Regions from separate parts of the Paenarthrobacter sp. E2MeOHC11 genome, predicted to be linked through region 3. Evidence: riboswitches for the same ligand, from Rfam matches in the RefSeq annotation. Region 3 holds a riboswitch; each other region holds the start of a gene.
The links. Region 3 has a riboswitch for cyclic di-AMP ahead of ACSSVG_RS07940 (NlpC/P60 family protein). Riboswitches for the same ligand answer to the same signal wherever they lie in the genome.
Positions count from the first base shown of each region.

Region 1 (5,471 bases), 830 kb from region 3:
CCTCTTCGGCCGAAAATGTGTTGCGGGCTGTGATTCAAGAATAAATCCGGCTGTGAGGCAGGCGACAAGGATTCCAGCGCCCGCTTCTGCCGAAACCCCGGAAAATCAAGGGTCTTCTCTTTATGGGCTCGACATTTGTCGAGCACTGGAGCGTCAGGTGTCGCCTGCTGTTGGTACGCTTTGAAGGATGCAGCAGGACGTGGAACAGATCGTAGAACGCGTGGCGTTGAAGCTGGGCCGAGGCCTCTCCCTCGAAGACCTCGACGGCGTCCTCCTTGCCTACAGTTCCAACCAGTCCCACGCCGACCGCGTCCGCGTGAACTTCCTCCTCAGCAAGCGCGTCCCCAGCGATGTCAGCCTCTGGCAGCTGTCCCACGGCATCGCCACGGCGGTGCGTCCCGTCGTGGTTCCCGCCAACGAGGAGCTCGGCATGTTGGGCCGGGTTTGCGTCCCCCTCCTTGTGCGGGGTTTCCGTGTGGGCTACTTATGGGTCCAGCTCGACGTTGAAGAGCAAAGCGCGACGGCGATACTCGCCGAATTGCCCGGCGTGCGCGACGAATTGGACCTGCTGGCGGGTTTGCTCCTTGATTCCAACACCGCTGAATCAGAGTTCAGGCGCAGGCGTGAGCAGGAGTTCCTCTCGGCATGCAGCGGGGAATCGAACGCGGTGGCAGCGGTGGCTGGGTGGAAGGAAATCCAAGGCCGGGGTCCGTGGCAACTGGTGACCATCCTGGACGCGGACGGTGTGCGGTCCGACGTCGACCCCATTGCCGCGACCCTGACCCACCGCTCGGCCGCGCTGCAGTCCACAATCGGTGTCAACGCCGCGCTGTTCAGTGCAGGAACCGAGACGCATTCTGTGGTCTTGTTCCGCGAGTCGGGTGGCCGGGCGGACCACGCCCAGGTGCTGGTCCACTATCAATTGGAGCTCGCCAAGCGGGCCGGTAGGACGGTGGATCGGGTGATCCTGGGCATCAGCGAGCCGTTCCACGTCATCCGGCAGCTCGCCGGCGCCTACCGGCAGTCGAAGGTTGCGGCGCAGGCGGCCGCCGTCGATCAGCCACTCGGGGAGCTTGTGGACAGCCGGGCAGTGGGCGTCTACCAGCTCTTCGACCGACTGCTGGCACCAGGGGGCTGGGATGACACCGGGTCTGTGCACTTCCGGTCCTTGGAGGACCATGACAAGAACGGCGAACTGTTGCCCGTCCTGGAGCTTCTCTATGACAGCGACGGTTCAGTACAGGATGTGGCGGCCAAACTTCACCTCCACAGAAGCAGCATCTACAACAGGCTCGGCAGGATCCGCCAGCTCATCGGCGCTGATCCCTTGAGCGGCGCAATCCGGCTTGAGTTGCATGCTGCCTTGAAAGCGCGGCGATGGGCGGGGCGGCCTCGGATTTGAGGGTGGATGGACGAATGAGGCAGGCACCCGTCGTGGGTGCCTGCCTCATTCGCAGGGTTCGCTTTAGGACCGTTTCAACCGCTGGCAGCTCCAGCGCCCCAATCGACGACGGAAGGTGGCCGTCCGGCTGCTGCTGCAGTACCGGCTGTGCCAGCCCGCATGCGTGCTGGTGCGCGGCAGGCGGGTGCTCACTTGAGGGCTTCCTTTGCGGCGTCGAGGATCTCTTCAAGAGCCGTCCCTGAGGCCTGCGGTGTCGTAGACGCAACGGGCTTGCCGGTGGGCCGGGGCTTGGACGTCTGCGTGGACGTTTCCGTGGGAGTGGGAGTGGGAGTGGGAGTCGGAGTCGGAGTCGGAGTGACAGTCGGCGTCGTCGTGGGTGTCGGAGACGGTGTCGTGGGCGGCGTGGTGATCGTGTCCGAGGGCACGTCGCCAGGAGCCGGAGCTGGCTGAGCCGGTGCCGGGCTGGTGGTACCAGGCGCAGCGGCGATGGTCGCAGGCACAGCGGACGGGACCCACACCGGATCAGCCAGTGAAATCTTCGGGGTAGGAATCGACGACGGCGAAACGGCGGCGGGTGCCTCCGGAACCGTGGCCGGCTGACCGGCTTCCGATGTCGCCGCCGCTGATGCAGAAGGCGATGAGGCGGTGGAGTACGAAGCGCTGGGCGCGGGGGTTGCCGAGCCCGAGTTTCGATCGGTGCCGCTACCGCTGGCTTCCTGGGCTGGCGTTTCCTGGCCGAAGAAGGGCAGCTCGAGAGCCTGCCCCAAGGTTCCGGCCGTCAGGACCAGGCCGAGTGCACCTGCCACCACGGCCATGCGCTGGCTCATGTGCTTGACCGACGCAGCTTTCCGCAAAACCGTATGGGGTTCCCGGCCAAAGGAGGAGCCACCAAAGCTGGATTTGGCGGCAGCGGCTGACGCTGCCTGCTTGCGATTATCCTTGCGGCCGGCGAGTGACGCCGACGCAGTTGCGGCCGCGGCGACCTGGGCCGGGGACTTGCCTCGCGGCGACACAGGGGCCGGAGCCGCGGATGTGGTCGCGGATTCATCGGGGGCTGCCACCACGGGGATGGCTGTCGTGGCTGGTTCCGACGAGCCTGGCTGAGGGCTTGTGGGATTAACGATCGGGATGGCCGCGGTGGGAGGCCCCGGCGTGGTGGATGCCGGAGTCTCAGCTTGAACGACCGGAATGGCTGCAGTTGCCGCCTCAACAGGCCCGGGCCGGGATGATTCCCCCGCAGCGGGCTCTGCAGGAGCGGTCACAGCCTGGGCTGCCTGCTCCCTCTCGGCCGCGCGTACGGCTGCGCGCGTGGTGGGCGTTGCGACGGTGGGGACGGCCGTGGTGGCGGCTTCCGGCGTCGTGCTTGTAGTTTCGGGCGCCGCGACGGAGTCTGCAGGCGCGCTGATGGGGGATCCGCTGGGTTGGGCCCGACGGCGTCCGGTTGGCTTGGTGCGCTCGCGTTCAGTCTGGGCGCGGCGCGGCTGATCCATGGTTGGGGACATGGTGGTTGCCTCTCAACGCCTTCGAGGTTAGCTGTCGGGTTCGGACGAGGCCGTCCGGCCGCACAAGGCGGCTTCACCCCAAGGACTTGAATCAAGTCCGGGAACTTTTGGGTCCCCCGCCTCTGCCGCGGGTCTGGCGGATCCCGGATTGCGGCAGAGCTCGGCGTCAATCCGGAAGCGGCCCAGCGGAGATAAGGGTCGCCCTACGACGGTACATGAGCCGGAAAGTAAAGTCACATTAATGTAACGGGCGGTAGGCCTCCCCCATTGAGGGGCCTCTAGCGCTTACGCTTCGGGGCCGGCGCTGGGGCCGGGAGCTCGTGCTGGATCTTCTGGATTTGATGTGCCTGATGAGTCTCAGGGCGGAAGATCTCGTCGGCGATGCCCAGCATCCCGCCCGCCGCCGCACGCCTGACTCCGCGCTTGGACTGCCGCGAGGTCCAGTACCAGAGGCCGGCGAGGAGCGCGGGAACTCCGAGTACTGCGGCCAACACGGCCAAGATATCCATGGCATAAGACTAGCTTCGGCGTGCACCGGCAGGTAGACATTGTCTATGGACCTGCCAGTGATGCCGCCCGTCTCGCCCATGCTCGCCAAGTCCGTTCCGGCCATCCCCGATGTTGGGCACTATGAGCCCAAGTGGGACGGCTTCAGGACCATCGTCTTCAAGGATGGGGACGAGGTCATCCTGGGCAGCCGCAACGAGAAACCCATGACCAGGTACTTCCCGGAGCTGGTGGACGCGCTGCGGAAGAACCTCCCGGACAAATGCGTGATTGACGGCGAGATTGTCCTGATCCAGGGCAACAGGCTCGAATTCGAGGTGCTTCAGCAGCGGATCCATCCCGCGGACAGCCGGGTCCGGATGCTCGCTGAGAAGACCCCATCATCCATGATCGCCTTCGACATCCTGGCCCTGGGCGGTGAGGACCTGATGGGCAGGCCGTTCTCTGAGCGCCGCGCCATCCTTGAACGCGCGCTCGCCAAGGCTGAGCCTCCCGTCTACGTGACGCCCGCGGTGACAGACCTTGAGCGGGCGCAGGAGTGGTTCGTGCAGCTCGAGGGCGCAGGCTTGGACGGTGTGCTGTCCAAGCCGCTGGATGGGACCTATCAACCCAACAAGCGCGTGATGTTCAAGACCAAGCACGAGCGGACGGCGGACTGCGTGGTGGCCGGATTCCGCTGGCACAAGACGGCGAAAGTTGTGGGGTCCATGCTGTTGGGCCTTTATAACGACGCCGGACGCCTCCAGCACGTGGGGGTGGTGGCCTCATTCCCCATGGCCAAGCGGGAAAGCCTGGTGGCCGAGCTTGAGCCCTACCAGGTTGAACTCAGCGAGCACCCTTGGGGCGAGTGGGCCAGCCAGGGCGAAGGGGTCGCGGGTTCCCGGATGCCTGGTGCCCAGAGCCGGTGGAGCGGGGGCAAGGACTTCTCGTTCGTGCCGCTGCGCCCCGAACTGGTGATCGAGGTGGCCTACGACTACATGGAGGGCGACCGCTTCCGCCACACCACGCAGTTCCGGCGGTGGCGGCCGGACCGAACCCCTGAAAGCTGCACATATTCGCAGCTGGAGGAGCCGGCGGAGTACGACCTCGGTGAGATCCTGAGGCTGCCGTAGTTACTCCTCGTGCCCTTGGTCGCTGCTCATGCTGCCCTCGGCGGGCGGGGTTTCCCCTGGGGGTACTCCGCCGCCGGGCTCGAGTCCCGTGACATTTCCGTCCAACGGATCGGGGTTGGCGGAGGCTGCCGGGTCATTGTCTTCGTCCTGGCGCAATTCCGGATCGGCGTTCACATGGTCGTTCCGGGCCGCGGGGGTTGTTGCGGCACCGTAGGGCCCCGTAGCGCCGGTCACGCCGAAGCCCTGCTCGTCCTGGGGGTCTTTACTGGTCACGATCAGCCCTTTCGTAAGCAAACTTACTAATACGCTTGCTCCGCCAGCCTATCCGGGACGGGCTGAGCCAACAAGGGCACCTAGCCGTGGAGTGTCGTCGCAGTAACGAAGCTCCGGATGGCATCCGCCACGGCCTTCGGGCGCATGTGCTGAGCCACGTGTCCGACGCCGGGAATTTCCACCAAGCGACCCTCTGCAACCGCCCGCGACAGCCGAAGCGACCAATCAGGACCTGCCACGTTGTCGCGGCTTCCACGCAACACCAGCACCGGAACCCTGATCGAAGCCAGGCGTTTCTCCGTGGGGTACTTCATCATTACCGGCAACTCGGTGAGGTACCAACGCGGTCCGGAGCGGAAGTAGTCGGAAATGACGATCCAGTTTGACGAGGGGCTCTCGCGGAGCAGCCCGTCGAGGATAAGAGCCAAGGACTGGCGCCCCACGTTCTTGTGGCGCGAATCAACCACCGGTCCCATTAACACCAGTTGCCGGGCGCATTCCGGCGCATGCAAGGCCGCTTCGATGGTGAATTGCACGCCCATGGAATGGCCCACCAGCACGTAGGAACCGATGCCATGGGACGCGAGCGCCGCTGCGATGAAGGCACCGTAATCCTCCACGGAGAGCTGCCGGTCGGGCTTGGGTGTCCCGGCAAAACCGGGGAGGTCCAGGGAA
Region 1 covers NZ_CP196673.1:2,555,327-2,560,797, forward strand. Annotated here, with positions in the region: gene ACSSVG_RS11995 (PucR family transcriptional regulator) at 188-1,402, shown strand; gene ACSSVG_RS12000 (hypothetical protein) at 1,591-2,904, opposite strand; cyclic di-AMP (ydaO/yuaA leader) riboswitch at 2,907-3,053, opposite strand; gene ACSSVG_RS12005 (hypothetical protein) at 3,183-3,413, opposite strand; gene ACSSVG_RS12010 (ATP-dependent DNA ligase) at 3,459-4,523, shown strand; gene ACSSVG_RS12015 (DUF6480 family protein) at 4,524-4,796, opposite strand; gene ACSSVG_RS12020 (alpha/beta fold hydrolase) at 4,877-5,471, opposite strand, start outside.
Region 1: it holds a riboswitch for cyclic di-AMP, as region 3 does, so the genes downstream of both, ACSSVG_RS12000 (hypothetical protein) here and ACSSVG_RS07940 (NlpC/P60 family protein) in region 3, are expected to answer to the same signal.

Region 2 (5,471 bases), 420 kb from region 3:
AGCTGTAGAAACTGCCCGTTTGGTTTCAGGACGCGGTACCCAGGCTTGATGTTGAGCCCTGCCCGGAACCAGTACCTTGCCCCGTCGTCGCACCCTGCCCGGAAGTCGCCAGTCGGATGGATGCAGCGGAGTAGCTGTTTCCGTCCTTGCTGGCAGTGATCCGAACAGTGGAGCCCGCAGTCACGTCGGCCAAGGTAAGCGTGCTGGTGGCACTCCCCCGCTGCCTGGTTCCCTGCGCCACTGTCGTTTCGCCGCTGAGTGCGTAGGTCCTCGTAAAGCCGTCTTCGCTCTTGACGGTCAGGGAGTTCGTCGTGACCTCGCTGACGGTTCCCAGCTGGTCCGCCATGGTCACGTATTCCTCTTCCCGAAGCACCACGTACTCCGAGTGGATGGCCCCGTTGAGCCCACCAGCCATGCCGAGTCCATCGGGAGCCATGTTTCCGCCCATCTGGCCCGGTGCCGCCTGGCCGAGGCCGCCCTGTCCGGGTACCGCCTGTTCCTGTTGCCCACCAGGTCCGGTGGTCCCGCCCTGACCCAGCGGCACGTTCGCGGCGTCTGCTGAACCCGCACCGCCGAGTGCGTAGAACCCCGCGGCGGTTCCGGCGGCGACCACTACTGCCACGCCAGCGACGATCAAGGTCCGCTTCACGGTCCAGCCACCCGGAAGGCCGCTTTTTGGCTGGCCCGCCTGCTGGTTGCCCCACCCTTGGGAGCCAGGCCCATGATGGCCTGCATCCTCCGACTCCGACCAAGCCCACGATGAGCCGCCACTTGCTGCGGTCTTCTGCGCCGGTTCGGCAGTGTTGCCGGCAAAAGGAGCGCCTTGAGGCAACGGGGGTTGGTTTTGCTCGTTCATTGTCTTCTCCGTTGATGATGTTTATCTGCGTACGACCCCCAGCGTCAGTGCCCCTGCTGTGCGGGGGCTGTGTTGAGGAGTAGTCCCTCCTGTGACCTGTGGATACGCGTGTTTCCGGACTCCCACCTCGCTAGTGTTGACTTCACAGCGTCCTCACAGGACCGGCAAAGCGCTGGCAAACCAGCAGAATGGAGAGTTGTCCCATGGCCTCCTCGCACTCCATGACCAACAACCTTCCCCAGCTGTCCCACCCGGACGGCTCCCCGATCCGCGCCTTGGTGGTGGATGACGAACCCAGTCTGGCCGAGCTCATGAGCATGGGCCTGCGCATGGCAGGTTGGTCCGTCGCCGTGGCCGGCGATGGTCCTGAAGCTGTGAAGCTGGCCAAGGACTTCCGGCCTGACGTCCTGGTCCTTGACGTCATGCTGCCCGGATTCGACGGCGTGGAGGTCCTCAACCGCATTCGCGCTTTCGCCCCCGAAGTTCCCGCGCTCTTCCTCACGGCCAAGGACGCCGTGCAGGACCGCATCGTTGGTCTGGCCGCCGGCGGTGACGACTACGTCACCAAGCCGTTCAGCATGGAGGAAGTCCTCCTGCGCCTCCACCGCCTGGTCCAGCGTTCCGGCGTCGCCGCGATGGACACCGCCGAGCTGGTAGTGGGCGACCTCACCCTGAACGTGGACACGCGCGAAGTAACCAGGGCAGGCGAGGACATCCCGCTCACCGCAACGCAGTTCGAGCTTCTGCGCTACCTCATGGAGAACCCCAAACGCGTGGTCAGCAAAGCACAGATCCTGGACAGGGTGTGGGACTACGATTTCGGCGGCCAAGCCAACATCGTGGAGCTCTACATTTCCTACCTGCGCAAGAAGATCGAGGCCAACCATCCGCCGATGATCCACACCATCCGCGGTGCCGGATACGTCATCAAGCCAGCGGACTAGGCGTTGAGCACACTTTCAGGAGTGGCCAGGAAGTCGGGCCGCAGTTGGCTGAACCCCTCCACGTGGCACTTGCGCACCAGGCTGGTTCTGGTGGCCATGGCACTGCTGGTCGCCATTTGCGGAGCAGTTGGCGTGGTGAGCTACGCCTCCATGGACATGGTGTTCAACAAGCAGCTCGACAGCCAACTGGAGCAAGCATCCAGCCGCGCCAACAACTTCGGCAGGCCACCGGCGAACTTTCCTGGGTCCGGAAGGCCTGACCCGCTGGAGGCCCGCGGGCAGGCCGCCGGGACGCTGAACGCCCGGATCAACGGCTCAATTGTGAGCAGCTCGGGCCTGATCGATGCCAGGGGAAACCGGGTGTCGCTCTCCGCGGCCGACGAACAAGTGCTGCTGTCCCTCCCCACGGACAACCGCCCTGTGGACCGTTCGCTCTCCAACGGCGACTATCGGTTGGTAGCCGTCGAGACCAATGGCGATGTGATCGTGACAGGGCTGCCGCTTGCGGACAAGCAGAGCGCCGAGGCCTCGCTGGTCTGGACCATGGTGCTGGTTTCGCTCGGCGGACTGGTGCTGATCGGCCTTGCGGGCACGGTCATCATCCGCCGCACCATGCGGCCATTGGAACAGCTCTCGGAGGTGGCCACCAAGGTTTCGCGCCTGCCCCTGGACGCCGGTGAAGTGGCGCTCGCGGTGCGCGTACCCCCGTCGGCCGCTCATCCCGGAACGGAAGTCGGCAGCGTTGGCCATGCCCTGAATCAAATGCTGAACAACGTCTCCAGCGCGTTGGAAGCCCGGCAGGAGAGCGAAACCAAGGTTCGACAGTTCGTCGCTGATGCCTCGCATGAGCTCCGCACACCGCTGACCGCCATCCGCGGCTACACAGAACTGCTGCGGATGACCGAAAACTTCACCGACGACGGCCGGAAGTCATTGGCTCGCGTCCAAAGCCAATCCGAGCGGATGACCACACTGGTGGAGGATCTCCTGCTACTGGCCAGGCTGGACGAAGGCCAGCCCATCAAGGTTACGGATGTGGACCTCACGCAATTAGTCATCGAAACGGTCAGCGACGAAAAAGTCATGGCTCCGGACCACATCTGGCAACTCCAGCTCCCGGACGAACCCATCACTGTGAGGGGTGACGCCACGCAACTGCATCAGGTGTTGGCCAACCTGCTCTCCAACGCACGCAAACACACGGACGCCGGGACCACCGTGGTTACGGGCGTCATGCTCTCCGCCGATGGCAGCGCAGTGGTTACCGTGACTGACAACGGCCCGGGCATTCCGGAAGATTTCCAAAGCCGGATTTTCTCCCGGTTTGCCCGCGCCGATGCCGCAAGGTCGGGGTCCGAGGGCACGTCCGGGCTGGGCCTGTCCATCGTCGAATCCATCGTGGAGGCGCACGGTGGCAGCGTTGAGGTGACCTCGCGTCCAGGGCGCACGGAGTTCGCCCTTCGACTCCCTACCGTCAGCAACGAACGCGTGTAACGAATCCGGCAAGGCGACTCACCGGCATCGTGATCTCTGTTACCTAAATGTGACTTCTGCCGAAACCTCCTGTACCGTCGAAAGGGTGGGTCGCCCCAACTGACCCACATCCGGGATGCGCCGAGCTCTGCCACTTCCCGGAGTCCGCTCTTTCTCCGAGGCAGAGACGGGGGACCCAGAGTCTCCGGGCCCAGGCATTTTTGCCGGCCCTTGGGGTGAAGCCGCAGCGTGATGCGCGGCCGGATGACCTCATCCGAACCCGACAGCTAACTCCGCAGGCGCTGAGAGGTAATCACATATGTCTGAATTTAACGATCAGACGCGCCCTTCCGCGCGTCACCGCGATGAACACAACGCCCCGTTGACCAAGTCGCAGGCTGTCCTCAAGAACGCCGCCCGTCAGGGTAAGTCCGGCCACCGCATGTCGGTTGTTGCCGGTGTTGTAGCTGCTGCACTGGGCGTTGCATCGCTCGGCACTGCTGCCAACGCCGCCCTGACCCTCCCCGAGGTGAGCCGCGTTGCCGAGACCCAGGCGAATGCCCAGGTCAGCAATAACAAGTCAGCCGAGATCTCCGCTTCCCTGGATGCAGCCGCCGCAAAGGGCGCCGCTGACCGGGCTGCAGCGGACAAGGTGGCTGCTGAGAAGGCTGCCGCCGAAAAGGCTGCCGCTGACCAGGCCGCAGCTGAAAAGGCTGCTGCCGAAAAGGCTGCCGCTGACCAGGCCGCAGCAGAGAAAGCCGCTGCAGATGCTGCCGCCAAGCAGGCTGCTGATGCCGCTGCTGCCGCCGCCGCTGCCGAAGCTGCCGCCGCTGCTGCAGCCCCGAAAGCTGTGGACGATCCCGCCGCCGCCAAGGCCTATGCCGCCAGCATCCTGGGCAACTACGGCTGGAGCGCCGGCGAAATGACCGCTTTGAACACCCTGTGGGAGAAGGAATCCAACTGGAAGACCACTGCCACGAACGCTTCCAGCGGCGCCTACGGCATTGTCCAGTCCCTGCCGGCCTCCAAGATGGCAACTGCGGGTGCTGACTGGCAGACCAACTACCAGACCCAGATCAAGTGGGGCTTGAATTACATCAAGGAACGCTACGGATCCCCGTCGGCTGCCCTGGCCTTCCACCTGGCCAACAACTGGTACTAAACCAGACTGCTTGATACCGCGCCGGTTGCCGCCGCTCACACCAGTACCCACTGGAGCGGACGGCGGGAACCGGCGCGGTTTTCCCGTTTCACAGCTGCCCCTCGGAGTTCACAGTGGGGTCACAGCTTCCGCCTAAAGCCCTCATAATCGGCGGGCCCATTCTGGAAGCATGACGCTCATAGATCCAGCCACCAGCTCCTTGCGACGACGGGTCCATTCCGCGGGCTTCGCTGGCGCGGCGTCGCCGGCTGGCCAGCAAGGAGGGCCGGAGGGCCGGCAGCTGCCTCGGCGCTCCCCCGTTGACACCCGCGTTGCCGTACCTGTCCTTGACGTCGCCATCCCTGTGTTCAACGAGGAATCGCGCCTGGAGGAGGGCCTGCGCAAGCTGCACAGGCACCTCACGGAGTCCTTTCCCCATACCTTCCAGATCACCGTGGCGGACAACTCCAGCACGGACAACACCCTGCGGATCGCCGAACGGCTGGCCCGCGAACTCCCTGAACTGACGGTGGTTCGATTCCAGCACAGGGGGCGGGGAAACGCCCTCCGACAAGTCTGGCTGACCTCACCGTCACCAGTGCTCGCCTACATGGAAGCAGACCTGTCCTCGGACCTCTCCGCCCTGGCTCCGCTCCTTGCGCCGCTGCTCTCCGGCCACTCGGACCTCGCGATCGGCACCCGGCTGGCACGGACCTCGTATGTGACCCGCAGTCCGCAGCGCGGGTTCATCTCCCGCAGCTACAACTCCCTGCTGCGGACCGTGCTCGGGGCCCGCTTCTCCGATGCCCAGTGCGGTTTTAAGGCCGTCCGCGCGGACGTTGCGCACCGCCTCCTTCCCTACACCAAGGACGATGGCTGGTTCTTCGATACCGAGCTTCTGGTGATCGCCGAACGTTGTGGTTTGCGCGTTCATGAAGTCCCCGTCGACTGGACCGACGACCCCAACTCGAGTGTCGACGTCGTACGCACCGCCCTCGCCGACTTGGGCGGCATGGCGCGACTGACCCGCGACCTCGGCCGCGGGCGCGTTCCCTTC
Region 2 covers NZ_CP196673.1:1,314,316-1,319,786, forward strand. Annotated here, with positions in the region: gene ACSSVG_RS06020 (hypothetical protein) at 26-856, opposite strand; gene ACSSVG_RS06025 (response regulator transcription factor) at 1,060-1,800, shown strand; gene ACSSVG_RS06030 (sensor histidine kinase) at 1,804-3,294, shown strand; cyclic di-AMP (ydaO/yuaA leader) riboswitch at 3,430-3,589, shown strand; gene ACSSVG_RS06035 (aggregation-promoting factor C-terminal-like domain-containing protein) at 3,593-4,435, shown strand; gene ACSSVG_RS06040 (dolichyl-phosphate beta-glucosyltransferase) at 4,605-5,471, shown strand, end outside.
Region 2: it holds a riboswitch for cyclic di-AMP, as region 3 does, so the genes downstream of both, ACSSVG_RS06035 (aggregation-promoting factor C-terminal-like domain-containing protein) here and ACSSVG_RS07940 (NlpC/P60 family protein) in region 3, are expected to answer to the same signal.

Region 3 (5,471 bases):
GCAGCGGCTAACGGCCTCCAGCACAGCGTCGACGCCGACGACGTTCAGGTATGTGTCTTGTTGGCCAGCGAAACTCGCGAAGGCCAGGTCCTCGGCGGTAGCTGACGACCTGACGGCGACAGGGACGTTGCCTCCCAACTGCTGGTAGGCGGACCGCACGGCGTCAGCCACCGCAGCCGGGACTCCGGCGTCGAGCACCAAGGACCGGGCACGGGTGGCGAGCCCGTTCAACTGGTCAAGATCAGAAGGGCCGGCCGCTTCCAAGGCGGCAATGACCTCCTGCAGGCCTATGTCCGAGAGCGCGAGCCGGTATGCCGCTGTGGTGAGGCAGAAGCCATGAGGGACGGGCAACCCGGCGCTTGCCAGCTCACCTAGGTTCGCGGCCTTGCCACCCACTTCCGGAAGCATAGGTGCGCGGATGTCGGCAATATCCAGCGTGAACACCGACCCGGACGCGACTGGGTCCGCTCCCTGGTCCTGCGGCTGCTCCCCGGCCTGCTGGCTGTCCATGGAAGGTGGCAATCCGCGGCTTAGGCTGCGCCGAGCATCGGCCCAAACTTGTCGCGGTCAGCAAGCCGGGGATCCTCACGGTCCGGGACCACCAGCACCGGCCCCTTGGCGTGGTGCAGGACGCCGTCCGAGGTGGAACCCAGGAGCATGCCAGCGAACCCGCCGCGGCCACGGGTCCCCAGCACCACCAACTCCACGCTGCGGCTCGTCTCGACCAGGACGTCCACCGGCGATCCATCGCGGAGGTCCGTCTCAATGGTCAGTTGCGGGAAGTGGCTCCTAAGCCACGCGACACCGGCGTCGAGCTGGACCCTGATGTCCGCAAACAGAGCATCGCGGTCCAACGGGGCCGGGACCCAGGCCAGGGAACCGCTGTACTGCGGCACCGCACAGATCACTCGGAGCTTGGCGCCCATGCGCTGGGCTTGCTCAGCTGCTTCGAGCACTGCCACACGGGCTTGCTCAGAGCCATCCACGCCCACTGCAACCACGTTTTCCACGGTGCGGGGGCCTGCCTTGGCATGCTCGGCCTTGATGTGTTTGTCCTCGGTATTCTCCCCCAGCCGGTCGGCGCAATACAGGGGCACCGTCACGGTGGGGCATTTGGCGTGGGCCGGCAAGGCGCTGCTGACGGAACCCAACAGGCGCCCGACGAAACCTCCACGGCCCCGGCTGCCGAAAACAAGGAGTGCGGCCTCTGCGGAGAGATCCAGCAGGACACCTGCAGCGTCGCCGTTCTCCACCGAAGCGTCGACGTCGATGGCATAGCCGGAGATCTTGTCCATGGCCTGCTTCACGATCGCATCCGCGCCCTCGCGAATCACTGAATCGTCCACGGTTGCGTAGCCACCGTCCAGCCCTGATGCGGCGAAGATGGGCACGGAGTAGGCCGTGACGATGTGCAACGGAAGCTGCCGGCGCTCTGCTTCCCGCGCGGCCCAAACCAAGGCACACTGACCGTGCTCCGAACCGTCCACTCCAACGACTATGCCGCCTGGTGCGACAGCTTGGTCGTCGCCCTGCTGTGGCTCTTCACTGTGTCTGCCGTGCTGGTCCATTGGGGCCCGCCTCTCCACCTACTGCTTGATGTTCCGGCTATTCTGCCAGAGGTTTTCCGGGTCGGATTCCCTGACTGCTTCATTGTCAATGGCCGGGGCAGGAGAAACCTGGAAATTTCTCCTTCCAAGGCCCACTATTCTCGGTCGGCAACGCCGAATCAAGGCGACTTTGGGCTATGTGTATAACGGTCCGGGCTCGGTTATCGGAGGTCCATTTTGCGCTCCGGATGAACAACCCAAACACGCGCATCCGGGAGGCTATCCATGGCCGAAAAAGTTCGGTAGTGTTCGAGTCACCGAATGGCCGGCAAACGTGTTTCACGACACACTCCGGCCATTTATTTGCGGCCGCTTGGGGAACTCGGACGCGACCCCACGCGATGCCGAAGGGCACACACGTCAAGGAGGAACCAAGCAGTGTCACTCACGCCTGATTCCGCCACGGAACGCACCACCACCGTGGTCATCGGAGCCGGCTTGTCCGGCTTGGCAGTTGCCAGTGAGCTCAGCCGTTATGGCGTGGGTTCCATCGTCGTGGACGGCTTTGGTGCGTTGTCCGCAACGGGCCCGTCGGTCCATACAGGTATGCTTCAACGCTGCGACGCCGCCGATCCCGCTGCAATGAAGGAACGCAACGAGATCCTCCGCCACTTGCGGAACTACGCGGCAAGCCATCAGCTGGACGTCCGCAGCACCACGCGCGCCGTGCGCCTTGATTTCCTGGGCTCGGATCCGTCACAGCAGATTGGCTACGGTTTGGCCGCCAGCATGACCACTGCGGGGCTGAGAACCGGACTCCACGTATCCGGCCCCCTCGAATCCACCCGTCGCCAGTGGGCAGTCCACACCGCCAACGGGGTTCTCCTGGCCGACCACATCGTGGTCACGCGCTGTGCGCAGAGCCAGCTGCGCCGGATGCTGGCCGAACTCGGGATTGCCATCGGCCAAAACCTGGCCGCGGCCATGAGGGCAGTCGGGATGCATCTTGTAGGCGTCGGCGAACTCATTACGCCCACCCCCAAGGAAGTCCTTCGGCAGGCCAAAGCAGTGGGTCAGGCGATCTCTTCCAAGGTTGCCCTCCCGGCAGGGCCAGGCCTGGCCACCGCCTAGCCGATCCAACCGGCACACCCTGCCCCACTACGCGGCAAAGGCGCGCCTACCCGCCGTCGTACGTCCATGTCTGGAACTTTTACGCACAAAACTTAACGCCAAAGGCCGGTGCCTTTGAGGAGTGATTCCTCAAAGGCACCGGCCTTTGGACTGAAGCGTGAGGCTTATGCGCCAGCGCGTACGTAGGTCAGGGGACCCGTTGCCGTCAACCAGCTGATCGGGTGGATGCCCGTCTGGTTGCCGTTGATGCCACCGCTGATGGCCTGGCCGTTGCCGATGTAGATGGCGACGTGGCCGGACTGAACGATCATGTCACCGGGCTGGGGGTCGCTGACGACCTTGCCGTAGTTCATGAACTGCATGGGGCCAAGGTCACCAACAGGGATGCCTGCGGAGCCGAGAGCCCGTTCCACCATGGCGGTGCAGTCCTGCATGATGCCGATCTGGGCGTAAGCCGAGGCAACCATGGCTGCGTTGACGCCACCGACTGCCGGGGCAGCAGCAGCGGGAGCAGCAGCAGCCGGAGCGGCAGCTGCGGACTTGGCGACAGGAGCCGTTGCAGCGGCAGTGGTGACTGCTGCCTTCTTGGCTACGGGAGCCTCAACGACGGGAGCCGGCTTCTCGATGACCGGAGCCGCTACGGAAGCAACGGCAGGGCGCTCGAAGTTGATGGTCGCCGTGGAGGCGGCGGTAACAACCTGGGTGGGAGCTTCGGAGGCGGTCTCTGCGACCGTGGCGGGGCTGGAGTCCCGCTGAACCGGAGCTTCAGCTGCGTGGGCGGCGATGGAGCCGGTCAAGACGAGGCCCGAGGCTGCTGCGATGACAGCTGCCTGGCGGCCAGCGCCGGAGGCGTTGCTGGCAACTGCCTTGGAGATGGAGATGAACGGATTAGGACGTACGCTGTCCGCCTTACGACGGCCGCGAAGAATGCGTGAAGACATGAAAGAGCCTCTCCCGATGCCTGCGAGGTTAGCTGTCGGATTCGGATGGGAGTCACCCGGTCACTATCCCCCGCTGTTCAGCGGAAGCTTCGTGACTTCACCCCAAGGCACGCTCGAAAGCGACCTAAAATGGGTTCCCCGTCTCTGCCGTAAGGTTTGTCTGCGAACGGATTCCGGACTGCGGCAGAGCTAGGCAATCAGGCCGGAAGTGCCCGCTACGTGGAACAGGCACAGGTACAACCGTACGCGATGATCACGCCGAAGTCACATTTAAGTAACGAGAACTACTCTTCTGGCGTGTCGCGGTGACCGTTTCGAGATATTCGCAGGTACGTAGAAAACCCCGTTATTCCGCGGGATTATCGCCATCCGCGTCGTTGGAAGCAGCGAGTTTCCTACGTGCCGTAACAGCCAGAAAGATAACGAGTCCGATAGCAACAACGGCCAGTCCCACGATGCTCCACGGGAACGGCTGGGAGGCATCCGCTGCCGGTTCGCTGGTGCCCGTTCCCGGCGCACCGGTACCGGCCGTCGGTACCGAGGCTGAAGGAGCCGAAGCAGACGGTGAGGCAACCGCCGAACCGCTTGCCGACGTCGCGCCTCCGGCTGCCGTGAACGTAAAGGTGCCCTCGATGGGGTGCGAATCGCTGCTGACGACCCGCCAGACCACCGTGTACTCGCCCGCGGGTGCGCCTTCGCGCAGCTTCTGGACAGCTTGGTTGTCAATGATTTCCACGGGACCGTCTGCCCAGTTTTCGCCGCCCGCCGTGACCGTTACGCCCGAACCGATGGCCAGCGGCCGGTTGTTGAACGTGATGGAGACCGACGCCGGGACAACAGTCACGCTGGCACCGTTGGCCGGCGTGGTGGATTCGGCGACGTCATGGGCGGACGCCGGAGCCGCGGAAAACAGCAAGGCCGACGCGAAGGCGAGGGCAGCAACGACGGCGGCCAGAAGCGGGCGGATGGTACGCATGGGGCGGTTTCTCCTAGTGTTGGCTTCCTTACAGACTAGGCGAATCGTCCGGGGCGCCCGTATCCGACCGCATAGGATTTGAGAGCACACTCCCCTCGATCCCCGGAGTCCTTCATGCTTAAACAAGGTTCTGCAGTCGACCGCTACTTCAAAATCACTGAACGTGGATCCACGTACTCCCGGGAAATTCGTGGCGGCTTCGCAACGTTCTTCGCCATGAGCTACATCGTGGTGCTGAACCCCCTGATCCTCTGCGGAGCGGACTCGAGCGGAGCGTCCCTGGGCTTCACGGCCGTCGCAGCCACTACGGCTTTCGTGGCGGGCATCCTGACCATCCTCATGGGCGCGTGGGCCAAGCACCCGTTCGCCGTTGCAACGGGGCTCGGCGTGAACGCGTTCGTGGCAGTGACCGTGGCCTCACACCCCGGACTGACCTGGCCGGACATGATGGGCCTCGTGGTGCTTTCCGGCGTCACCATGCTCATCCTGGTGCTCACCGGTTTCCGTACTGCGGTGTTCAAAGCCGTTCCAGAAGCCCTCAAGACGGCAATCGTGGTGGGCATTGGTCTCTTCATTGCACTGATCGGCCTGGTCAATGCCGGATTCGTGCGCCGCATCCCGGACGCTGCCGGCACCACGGTTCCCCTGGGGCTGGGCGTGGACGGCAAGCTCATGGGCTGGCCCACCCTGGTTTTTGCGGTGGGCCTGATCCTGACCATCGCCCTGGTGGTTCGCAAAGTCCGCGGCGCCATCCTGATCGGGATCGTGGTTTCCACCGCCCTGGCAGCCATCCTTGAATTCACGCTCCACATCGGCCCGAGCTTTGACGGCAAGAACGTCAACCCGCGCGGATGGTCGCTCGTGGCGCCCACGCTC
Region 3 covers NZ_CP196673.1:1,729,610-1,735,080, forward strand. Annotated here, with positions in the region: gene ACSSVG_RS07925 (PEP/pyruvate-binding domain-containing protein) at 1-510, opposite strand, end outside; gene ACSSVG_RS07930 (universal stress protein) at 531-1,568, opposite strand; gene ACSSVG_RS07935 (NAD(P)/FAD-dependent oxidoreductase) at 1,986-2,678, shown strand; gene ACSSVG_RS07940 (NlpC/P60 family protein) at 2,843-3,619, opposite strand; cyclic di-AMP (ydaO/yuaA leader) riboswitch at 3,623-3,791, opposite strand; gene ACSSVG_RS07945 (copper resistance CopC family protein) at 3,966-4,595, opposite strand; gene ACSSVG_RS07950 (NCS2 family permease) at 4,710-5,471, shown strand, end outside.